DNA from 2 places in the Pontibacillus salicampi genome. Region 1 is predicted to be linked to the other one. Evidence: a T-box and tRNA genes for the amino acid it is inferred to sense, from the RefSeq annotation. Region 1 holds a T-box; the other holds one or more tRNA genes.
The links. The T-box of region 1 lies ahead of ACFFGV_RS02360 (valine--tRNA ligase). A T-box ahead of a tRNA ligase gene usually reads a tRNA of that ligase, here a tRNA-Val.

Region 1 (5,440 bases):
ATTATATAAATGACGACCTGCTTCACCAAACTCATATTTATCAATATTCTTTGTTACCTCTTCAATGGTTTCATTCAATCTTGTTAATATCCATTGGTCAGCAAGGGATTTCTCACCCTCTAGATTAATTTCATCATACGTAATGTTCCCCATATTCATGAGGGCAAATCGAGAAGCATTCCAAATCTTGTTGGCAAAGTTCCATGTCGCCTCTACTTTATCCCACATGAAACGTAAATCCTGGCCTGGTGTAGAGCTCGTAGAAAGGAAATAACGAAGGGAGTCAGCACCGTATTTATCAATTACATCCATAGGATCTACACCATTACCTAGTGATTTACTCATTTTTCGGCCTTCCGCATCTCGTACCAATCCGTGGATTAATACATCTTCAAATGGACGACGACCAGTAAACTCAATAGATTGGAAAATCATGCGAGATACCCAGAAGAAAATAATATCATAACCAGTAACTAGCACACCGGTTGGAAAATAGCGATTGTAATCTGAGCTTTCTTCATCTGGCCAGCCCATCGTAGAAAACGGCCATAACGCTGAAGAGAACCACGTGTCGAGTACGTCATTGTCTTGAACCCAGTTTTCTAAGTCCTTCGGTTCCTCCCTGCCTACATACAATTCACCTGTTTCTTTATGATACCAGGCAGGTATACGATGCCCCCACCATAACTGACGGGAAATACACCAGTCTCTAATGTTCTCCATCCAGCCAAGATATGTTTTCTCAAAACGGTCTGGAATAAAGTTGACTTTATCTTCCCCTCCTTGCAACTCAATTGCCTGATCGGCAAGGGGTCCCATTTTTACGAACCATTGTGTAGACAAATACGGCTCCACGACAGCCCCGCTCCGTTCTGAGTGACCAACTGAATGCATGTGCTCTTCAATCTTGAATAATACTCCCTCTTCTTGAAGATCCTTAATCAACCGCTTTCTGCATTCAAACCGATCCATCCCCTGGTATGAACCAGCTCTCTCATTCATCGTACCATCTTCATTCATGACGAGTACACGTTCTAGGTTGTGCCGATTCCCAATCTCAAAATCGTTAGGATCGTGTGCTGGTGTAATCTTAACAGCCCCGCTGCCAAATTCCATATCCACATAATCATCTGCTACGATTTCGATTTCGCGACCAACAATTGGCAGCTTTACTTTTTTGCCAATCAAATGCTGATAGCGTTCGTCATCCGGGTGAACAGCAACTGCTGTATCTCCTAGCATGGTCTCTGGTCGAGTCGTTGCAATTTCAATATGGTCACTGCCATCTACTAAAGGATAGCGCATATGGTAAAAGTGCCCTTGTACTTCTTGATAAATAACCTCTATATCGGAAAGTGCGGTTTTCGTATCAGGATCCCAATTAATGATATATTCCCCTCGGTAAATGAGACCTTTCTCATAAAGGGTAACAAATACTTCTCGAACCGCTTTTGACAACCCGTCATCCAGTGTGAAACGCTCCCTCGAATAATCTAATCCAAGTCCAAGCTTCTCCCATTGTTGACGAATAAAGCTTGCATATTCCTCTTTCCAATCCCAAGCCTGTTCTAGGAATCCTTCTCTGCCAAGATCATAGCGACTCTTCCCTTGTTCTTTCAGCTTTGCTTCTACTTTGGATTGAGTCGCAATTCCAGCATGGTCCATCCCCGGTAACCACAGTACATCATAGCCCTGCATCCGTTTCACTCGAGTAATAATATCTTGCAGTGTTGTATCCCAAGCATGACCAAGGTGTAAACGACCTGTTACGTTAGGGGGTGGAATAACAACGGTGTAAGGTTCCTTAGAAGCATCATCCTTTGCCTCAAAGAACTTTCCTTGTACCCAAAAATCGTAGCGCCCTTTCTCAATCGTATTAGGATCATATTTAGTCGGTAATGAAACATCCATCTGTTCGTTATCCATATCAGATTCCCTCCTCAAATTATTGCCTTCCCGAAGTTTTGGAAGGAGTGGCATGAATAGCAGCAACGCCGTATTTCCTGTTATTTTATGACATTACGCTAAACAAAAAAGCCCTTCTCATCCTATGTAAAGGACGAAAAGGGCTTCGCGGTACCACCTTTATTTCTAGATATGAGGATAGACTTCCCCCTACCTAAACACTTCCATTGTTAACGGAATATTATCCGGCTTCTTCTACTAGCTCTTCAAAGAAGCTGCATCTAGGGCGACCTTCTGTACTCAAGCACCTAAGAACTTCTCAGCAAATCGTTCTCTCTCTGCAAGGGTTTGATGTACGTACTCTTCCCCGTCACGGCATTTCGCATCTTAATTGTATTTATATTTTATCCACATTTACATCATTAAGTCAATCCTTGCTGCAAAAAACTTTCATTCACCAACAAGGGCGTATTCTTCATAAGATAGGGTAGAGGTAGGATATTTGCTGACAGGCAAGCTATTTTCTTACGTAACACTCTTATCGTCTTCTCGTGAACTCTTATAAAGGAGGTTATAGGTGATGGGGCAATATTATCGGTACAAACTTCCTCCCTGGTGCCGCCAGTGGCTGCTAATATTAGAGAAATGCTGTCTCCCTATTTTAATATTCCAACTATGCCGCACATTGCTGTTCCCAACCACATTCGATGTTTTTATTTTAGGTGTATGGCTTGGGTTATATTTTGCCTTCTACCTTAAATGGATTTAAGCTTCTTCACTTTGTTCCTCTTGCTGTTGAATAAATGTTCTTGCATTACTAAGCTGCTCCTGTACACTCAATGCATGCTGAAGAACAAAGTAAGAGCGTTCTAATTTCTGAACAAGAAATGGCTGCCCGCTGTCTCGGGCGCCTCCTACATAAGCATCGACTTGATCTATATAATGATCAGTATTTAATATATAAAGGGCAAATAAACATCGCTCTGAATTCAATAAATTAAATTTATCTTCATAAGAAGAAAAGGTAGAGATCAATTGCTCTACAGGTGCATCATGATAACGAATAATATTCCAATAATAAGAGGTTAAGTCAAAAACAGCATAGTTCCAGGATGCTCTTTCCCAATTCAGCAAATACGGTTTATTCTCATCATAAATAAAATGACTTGGCTTTAAATCCCCATGACATAAAGTAAGGCGGATTTTCTTGTCCTCCTCGATATCCTCAAGAAACCTGTCACACCATTCCTCAGACATTTCGTAAATCCGCAATAAATCTCTAAAGTGAGTACACACCTGTAATTCCAAAGGAGCCATATAATGATGCTTCTCAAATTCGATAACATAGCTTTCTAGCTTATCGCGATCCTGCACAATCCTTTGCTTCTTCTTCTCCATACGCTCTTCGAAATCTTCTTTTTTCACAACATGGGTTTTCGCTGTTTTTCGATGGACTTCTCCTAGAGTAGAATAAAACAATTCAAACGGATAGGGCGGTGAGTCCCGGTGAGGTGCCTCTATCCATGGCATTACATAATACGTTTTGTCCTGATGGTGCACGAAGAATTCCTCCCGAGGAGTCATATATAATGGAATAATACTCGGGACCTGATGTTCATTTGCACCTTGATATGCTGTAATAAAGTCAAGCTGCTGTTCCTGGGTCATACTAGTTTCCTTCACTGCTATGTTACCGATAGATGTAGATACTTTATATAATTTATCTGTCTGTTTCCTTATATCATTAGGATAGAAACCATAATGAGCAAGGACTTCTTGTAACGGTTCACTCATCTCCTTGTCTCCCCTTTTTGTGTTCACCCGTTTGCTTTACAGGAAAAGAGGCTGACGCCTATTCGACTGTCAGCCCCCTGCTCCTTTTTATGCTTTAGATGGTATATATAAGATCTGTCCTGCTGAAACATCGTCATCGCCCAAATTATTGACACGACTTAAATGAGTAGGAGGAATTTTATATTTCTGCGCCAATGAACCCAATGTATCACTGTCTTGAACTATACACATCCGCATCTTTGTGTACGGCTCTTCTTCCCCACCAAACATAGAGGTTAAATACCTTGCATCTGGAGGCACTGCTTCTTCCGTTCTATCATACTCCTCTTCGTCCTCTTCCTCGTATTCATACTCATACTCTTCTTCCTCATCGTCCACGTCAGGTGTATCAGCCTTTTCCAGATTACCAAAAAACTCAGAGAACGACTGAGATTTGGTGAAATTCCATCTGCCTCCTTGGGCCTGTTCTTCTTCCTCTTCCTCAACATAATCAGGCTCTTCTAGAGAAGAGGGAGGTGTGTACGTATTTCTTTCTTCTACTTCTGCTTGCGGTTCATCTTCGTACTTTACATCAAAATGAAATCGCTGACCTAAATCTTCATACCCACCATAAGACGGGATAGACGGGAAGGATGATGCTGACTCTTCTGGTGATGAAGCAGCCCTCTCCTCTTTTACTCCATGGATGGCAACTGTAGCATTTAGCTTTAACTGACCTTTTTCCGGAAGCTCATAATCGAAGGCATCAATACTTACTGTTACATCATCCACACTATCTATTCTGTTTCTTGGAATAGATATTTCCACAGGAAAACGATGGTAGCATTCACTTACTCCGTCTTCATGTGTCTCTACTTCTTCTATTAAACGCTTGGATGCATGGTCTCTGAGGGATAGCACTTGATGTTCCTCTTCTTCCAATTGCGATGAACTTACCTGATAATATTCACCAGTTAATTCGATCACGCCTCTAATGGAAACCGTATCTCCGTATTCATGAATGGCGATATCAGGCTCTAAAGAAACTCCCATGAATTCATCTACTTCCTGTCCCTTTTGGAACCAAAGAGATTCATTCAAATGAAACGAAAACACATTCTGTTCATCATATGACAAACCTTTCTCCTCCCTTCAATCCACTAAAACATCACAACTCTCGTATCATTAAAGATATATGTAACTGCATGGTCAATTATGACAAAGGGACATACAGAACCTACATTGTTTCCGTTTCATCGAAAGAGGCTAGGGTAATGAGTCAATTTGATGGATGGTTGATCCATCAAGTGGGGAGATTGTGGAAGAGTTGGATTCGAGATTGTTTTATTAGAAAAGGGTCCGCACTGTTTAGCGGAAGATGGTATCGCCTGGAAAACGCTCGCTTTCCTGCTGCCCCGCACGACGTGGGGTAGCTCGGCTTTGCTACACGATGTAGCGATTTTAACCGAACCTCCTTACTACGGCCAAGCCTCCTCGAAGTAATGTGAATTAAGAGGGAAAAAATGAGTCTTTCATAATAATACCCCCCTTACCACTAGAATAGGTAAGGGGGGTATAAGTTAGGATTCTGAAATTGCAGCAAAGGCATTTCTTGCTGCTTTTATCGTTTTTTCAATATCTTCATCTGAGTGCTTTGTAGATAGGAAGATACCTTCATATTGGGACGGTCCAAGATAAATGCCTTCTTCAATCATGTGACGGTAAAATGTTGCAAACAACTCTGTGTCCGCAGTTTTGGCAG
Region 2 (5,440 bases), on a different contig from region 1:
GACCTTGAAGATTATTGTCGCACCTGATTCGTTTAAGGGGTCTATCTCCAGTACAGAAGCCGCAGCAGCCATTCACCGAGGGCTGCTTGCCGGCTCTTCTAATCTAGATATAACGTCCATCCCAATGGCAGATGGGGGAGAAGGAACGGTAGAAGCCTTAACGATGATTTTAGAAGGAAGGCTGATTAAAAAAGAGGTAACAGATCCACTAGGAAGAAGGGTTAATGCTAGCTATGGCTGGGTGGAATCATCGAAAACCGCCATAGTAGAAACAGCAGCAGCTTCAGGTCTGCCGTTATTAACCAAAGAAGAGCTTCACCCGTTATCCGCTACCACCTACGGAACGGGAGAGCTGTTAGAGGATGCATTAGACAGAGGTGCAGAGACTATTATCCTTGGACTCGGTGGCAGTGCGACTGTGGATGCTGGTACAGGATGCTTTCAAGCACTAGGGGCTACGTTTCATAATGCCAAAGGGGAACGACTCGACATGAATGGACGGGAGCTAGGTAATGTTGCATCGATTAATACAAACCAACTTCACAATAGAGTTCAGAATGTCCATTGGATTATCGCCTCTGATGTTACCAATCCGCTCCTCGGTGAAGAAGGAGCAGTCTCCGTTTTTGGACCTCAAAAAGGAGTACAGCAGGAACAGCAGGAAGCCTTCGAAAGCAATATGACACACTATGCTGATGTTCTCGAAGCACACCTTGGGCAGAAGCTTCGTGATAAGGAAGGAAGCGGAGCAGCAGGAGGATTTGGGTTTACCCTATATGGTTTATTACCGCATTCAACGGTCCAGAGCGGCTTTCAGCTTATCGCTCAATGGAGTCATTTGCATGAAAGAATTAAAGGGGCAGATCTCGTCCTAACAGGTGAAGGGAAGCTGGATGAGCAATCACTATACGGCAAAGTCCCAGTGGGCATTGCTCGTATCGCAAAAACCTATAACGTACCTTGCGTTGCTTTCGCCGGTACAATCGAGGGGGATGTATCAGGATCGAAGCAAGAAGGCTTATTAACCGTTTTACCAATCGTAGATGCGCCCATGTCACTAGAGGAAGCAATGGAACGTGGCGACATGTTGTTACAACGAGCTGCGACACGCTTTATGGAAATTAGGAAGCTAGACACAAACAACACATTAGGGGAGGTTACACCATGAGCAGTTTTACTATAATAGACTACGTGATTTTCATTGTGTACATTCTTGGAACCGCTTTAGTTGGAGCGGCATTCGGCAAGAAGCAGAAAACGACGAAAGACTATTTCCTTGGAGGCAGAAGCATACCATGGTGGGCAATCGGCTTATCCGTTATGGCCACGCAAGCTAGTGCGATTACCTTTATCGGCGCACCAGGCTGGGGATATGACGGCGGTTTAACGCGAATGACAACGTTTATTAACGTCCCGCTGGCCATGGCGTTCCTCATCGCAACAATCGTACCCTTCTTCTATAGAACAGAAGTGTACACAGCGTATGAGTATTTAGAACGTCGCTTTGATGTCAAAACAAGAACACTAACCGCCGCACTATTTCTCATAGCACGCGGACTTGGCACAGGAGTTGTGTTATACGCACCAGCGCTTGTTCTATCTGTTGTGACCGGCATGGATGTGAGCTTGACCATTATCATTATGGCAGTACTAGCTGTTTCCTACACCGTCCTTGGGGGAATTAGTGCTGTTATATGGACTGATGTTATCCAAATGGTTGTCCTATGGATTGGCGCTGGACTAAGCATTTTCGTGATCTTTCAGGACGTACCAGGAGGCTGGGGAGAAGTAATGAATACAGCAGCCAACACGGGTATGCTTAATTCCTTGGATTTCTCCTTTGATTTATCAATTGAATATACTATTTGGGCAGGGGTTCTCGGTGGCTTCTTCCTGCACGCTTCCTATTTTGGTACAGACCAAAGCCAAATTCAGCGTGTCTTGACGAGTAAGTCTATCCGTGAAAGTAAACTATCGCTCGTATTGAGCGGAGTACTCATGATCCCACAAATGCTATTATTCTTATTAATAGGTGTTCTACTATACATCTACTACCAATACGCAGGAACACCAGACGTCGAAAACTTGAATGAGCTCTTCCCTAAATTCGTTGTGAATGAGCTTCCAATCGGTATATCGGGACTAATAATGGCAGGGGTATTCGCCGCAGCCATGTCCAGTCTCGACTCTGCCCTGAACTCCTTATCAGCCGTATCCATTCGAGACTTTTATCGAAAGTTTTATAAGAAGAATGCATCGGAAGAACATTATCTAAAAGCATCCCGTTACGCTACTGTTTTCTGGGGAATCTATGCTACTATCTTTGCCTTCTTCGCTGGCAATCTTGGACCTGTTATTGAAGCAGTTAACAAGGTCGGCTCTTATTTCTACGGTGCATTGTTAGGAGTATTCATTCTAGCTATTTTTACCCGCCGTGCCAACGGAACAGGGGCCTTTATCGGAGTAATCGCCGGCATGGTCTCCGTATGGATGGTAACCACCTTTGCAGAGGTGTCTTGGCTATACAACAACCTGGTTGGCGCTGTTGTTGCAATAACTCTCGGCTATTTAGCTAGTCAAGCGTTTGCAAAGCCAACAGCCGAAAAAGTGGAAGGGCTTACCCTGGAACGAAAAAGCGAGATACAGGACAAGCTAGCATCTCGTGCTGAAGCAGCAAGCTCCATCAGTCAAGAAGAGTACGAGGAAGCACAAAAAACAAAAAGATGGCCGTTATATCTGGTGCTCTACTTCTTTGCCGTAATCGCCTTTCTCTTATACTTGCAAAACCTATAAGGAGGCATTTTAATGAATCATTATCTAGCATCCACCATCACGAAGCAACAAGCAACGACCAACATAAAAGCCCATTTGCAATCAAACTGGTGGAAAAAAATACGCAACACCAACAGACTCGTGTCCATCGAGCAGATGCATATCCCCTTCTGTTGCTCTGACTATCACGCAGCCACACACAGCATTCAGGAGGGCATGGAAGGCAGAATCGCCATTGAACCAATCAACAACATCAAAGCAATCTTACCAGTAGACTACGAGATTCATACAACACAGCAACAACGAGGCTTCTTCCCGACTCATCACCCCATCACCAAGGAAGAAGCCCATAACGCCATCTACTGGGAGTTATTCACAAAGGAAAAGAAACGCCAGCACATTAACGTCAGCATACAGAATCAATGGACCCTGCACGTCCCTTATTGGATTGGCTATATTCATAACAAACACAACACCTATGACATCATCTGCGTGGACAGCATTACTGGGAAAATAGACTTAACCATTAAAGATACTGTACTAACCTATATCGCAGAAAATGGCACCACAAAAGCTGTTAGCCAATAGCCAGCAAGCATCCGGTGCCCACACCCACCGGATGCTGCATATTACAGTAACCATATCGAAATCTATTGACACCAACGAAAGAAAGCGGTATATTAATAAATGTCTTAATAAAAGCAAAGCACCATAATTTCCCACACGATTCCGTAGCTCAGCTGGGAGAGCGCTACCTTGACAGGGTAGAGGTCGCTGGTTCGAGCCCAGTCGGAATCATACAGTAAATCCCTAGAGCCTTTAAGGCTTTAGGGATTTTTTATGATGTGTCATAAGATTTATGGAAACAGAATGATTATTTCTAGTTATTGGAATAAGGATGAACAAGGAGGACATCCCATAGTAGGATGCCCCTTTGTATGTTAATTACGCTTCCTGTTGCTACGAACACTACCTTACATATCTAAATAATTCTGTTCCTCTTGCAAAATAAATATCACCATTATCATCCATTGCAAACAAGCTTGCATTTGGCTCCAGTACTCCATATTCCCAAGTATCAGGGTTGAAGCGGAATATACCTTCCTGGGTTCTTCCATAAAATTGACCTTCACTCTTATCATACTCTAAATGAGCACTTCTCCATGAGTGGCTTAGCTGATCCCAGTTAAAATTAAATAGTTTCTTCGATTGGACGATATCTTTCGTTTCTGGATTAAATTTGAAGATCGTATTAATTGTAATGCCCCAAAGGTACCCGTCATCATCGAATGCTACTTCGGTTACAGCTCCATGACCGGGAATAGGTACCGTTTCGTAGGTTTTCGATGCAGAAGCTGGATCCCAAATGAAAAGCTTCCCGTTTTCTTCTGTTGGTTCTACACCAAGCCCTCCCCAAATACTTGTTCCGCCGTAGACAATACCATCCTGATAGGTGAGGGAGATGATGCTTTGGTTATCTACGATGTTATAGTACGTGTTATGCGTACCAGATGATTCGTCGATAGTACTCAAAGAACCACCTAGTTTATCGTAGTCTGGTACGGTGCCGACAAATACATTTCCATCTCCTTCTGTAAGGGCAAAGGGTCTATCCTGCCCTTCTTCTTTAAGGGAGAATAATAAATTCGGGTTGGACGCTTCTTCTGGTTTGATGGGGTCAAGCTCGTATGGTTGGTTTGGGTTGTATTGAAATACATTTGCTCCTGGATAGGTGCCGAGGTAAAGATAGTTGTCGGTTGATATCATGCCCTCGGTTTGTCCGTTGCCGCTATAGCGCTCGAATTCCTCTGTAGAAGGGGTGTATTTGGTAAGTCCTCCTACCATATAGGCACTTGTATAGATGTTGTTATCTGGTCCGACTCCAATGGATTGGATGTCGATGGGCTCCCCTTTAATATCTGCTTGGAGCATTTTGTGGTTTTCGGTAATGGGGTTATAGATCCAATAGTTTCCATCATAGCGGATGGAAACGAGACTTTTCCCAGGGTAGCCTTTTTCCTTATATTTCATCCAGCCGAAATCTCTCGCGCTCCACAGTCCGTTCATTGGTGTGGCTTTTAACTTGTACTGGTTTAATTTGTATTCGTATAGGGTGGCATCATTTTTAATAAGGTACACTTTGTTTCCAGGACCTGCATCAGAAACATCGAGACCCTTTACATCCTTTATTTCGTCTACCCATTTTCCTTTTCGTAGGTCATAGACTAGCAGAGTAGCGGAGTTTGTTACTCTGGCAAAGAGGTGCTGTTTTTTGACGTCTAAATCGTAAACGGTCTTTTGGTCCTGGTATGGTTCTGGTAGGGTGATTTCTTCTTTTTCTCCTGTATCAATATCGATTCGTACAATGTGGGCTCCGGATGTACCAGTTCCAGCGTACACATTCCCTTTGTTATCCACGTCAATACTGCGGACATATTTTTGCCCTTCGACAACAGTACCATAATCCCGGAAAGCATCGGTTTCAGGGTTGTACATATACACTTTCCCGTTTGGATACGTACCTCCGAATACACGTCCTTGGTTATCTACGGCGATGCGCCATAAATAGTTTTCAGATGGAACAGGCCTACCAAATGCACGAAGCTCTCCTGTTTCAATGGTATATTGATAGAATTTGTCACTACCAGCGATGTACACATAGCCATTG

Region 2: it has a tRNA-Val gene. The T-box ahead of ACFFGV_RS02360 (valine--tRNA ligase) is inferred to sense a tRNA for this amino acid. The anticodon was not compared.

The regions. Positions count from the first base shown of each region.
Region 1 is NZ_JBHLTP010000003.1:184,371-189,810, reverse strand. It holds gene ACFFGV_RS02360 (valine--tRNA ligase) at 1-1,926, opposite strand, end outside; T-box leader at 2,053-2,288, opposite strand; gene ACFFGV_RS20870 (YszA family small membrane protein) at 2,486-2,674, shown strand; gene ACFFGV_RS02355 (phosphotransferase) at 2,671-3,699, opposite strand; gene spoVID (stage VI sporulation protein D) at 3,787-4,815, opposite strand; gene ACFFGV_RS02345 (hypothetical protein) at 4,953-5,111, shown strand; gene hemL (glutamate-1-semialdehyde 2,1-aminomutase) at 5,259-5,440, opposite strand, start outside.
Region 2 is NZ_JBHLTP010000011.1:401,511-406,950, reverse strand. It holds gene ACFFGV_RS14115 (sugar phosphorylase) at 1-1, shown strand, start outside; gene ACFFGV_RS14110 (glycerate kinase) at 5-1,168, shown strand; gene ACFFGV_RS14105 (sodium:solute symporter family protein) at 1,165-2,793, shown strand; gene ACFFGV_RS14100 (hypothetical protein) at 2,806-3,360, shown strand; tRNA gene ACFFGV_RS14095 (tRNA-Val) at 3,498-3,570, shown strand; gene ACFFGV_RS14090 (outer membrane protein assembly factor BamB family protein) at 3,742-5,440, opposite strand, start outside.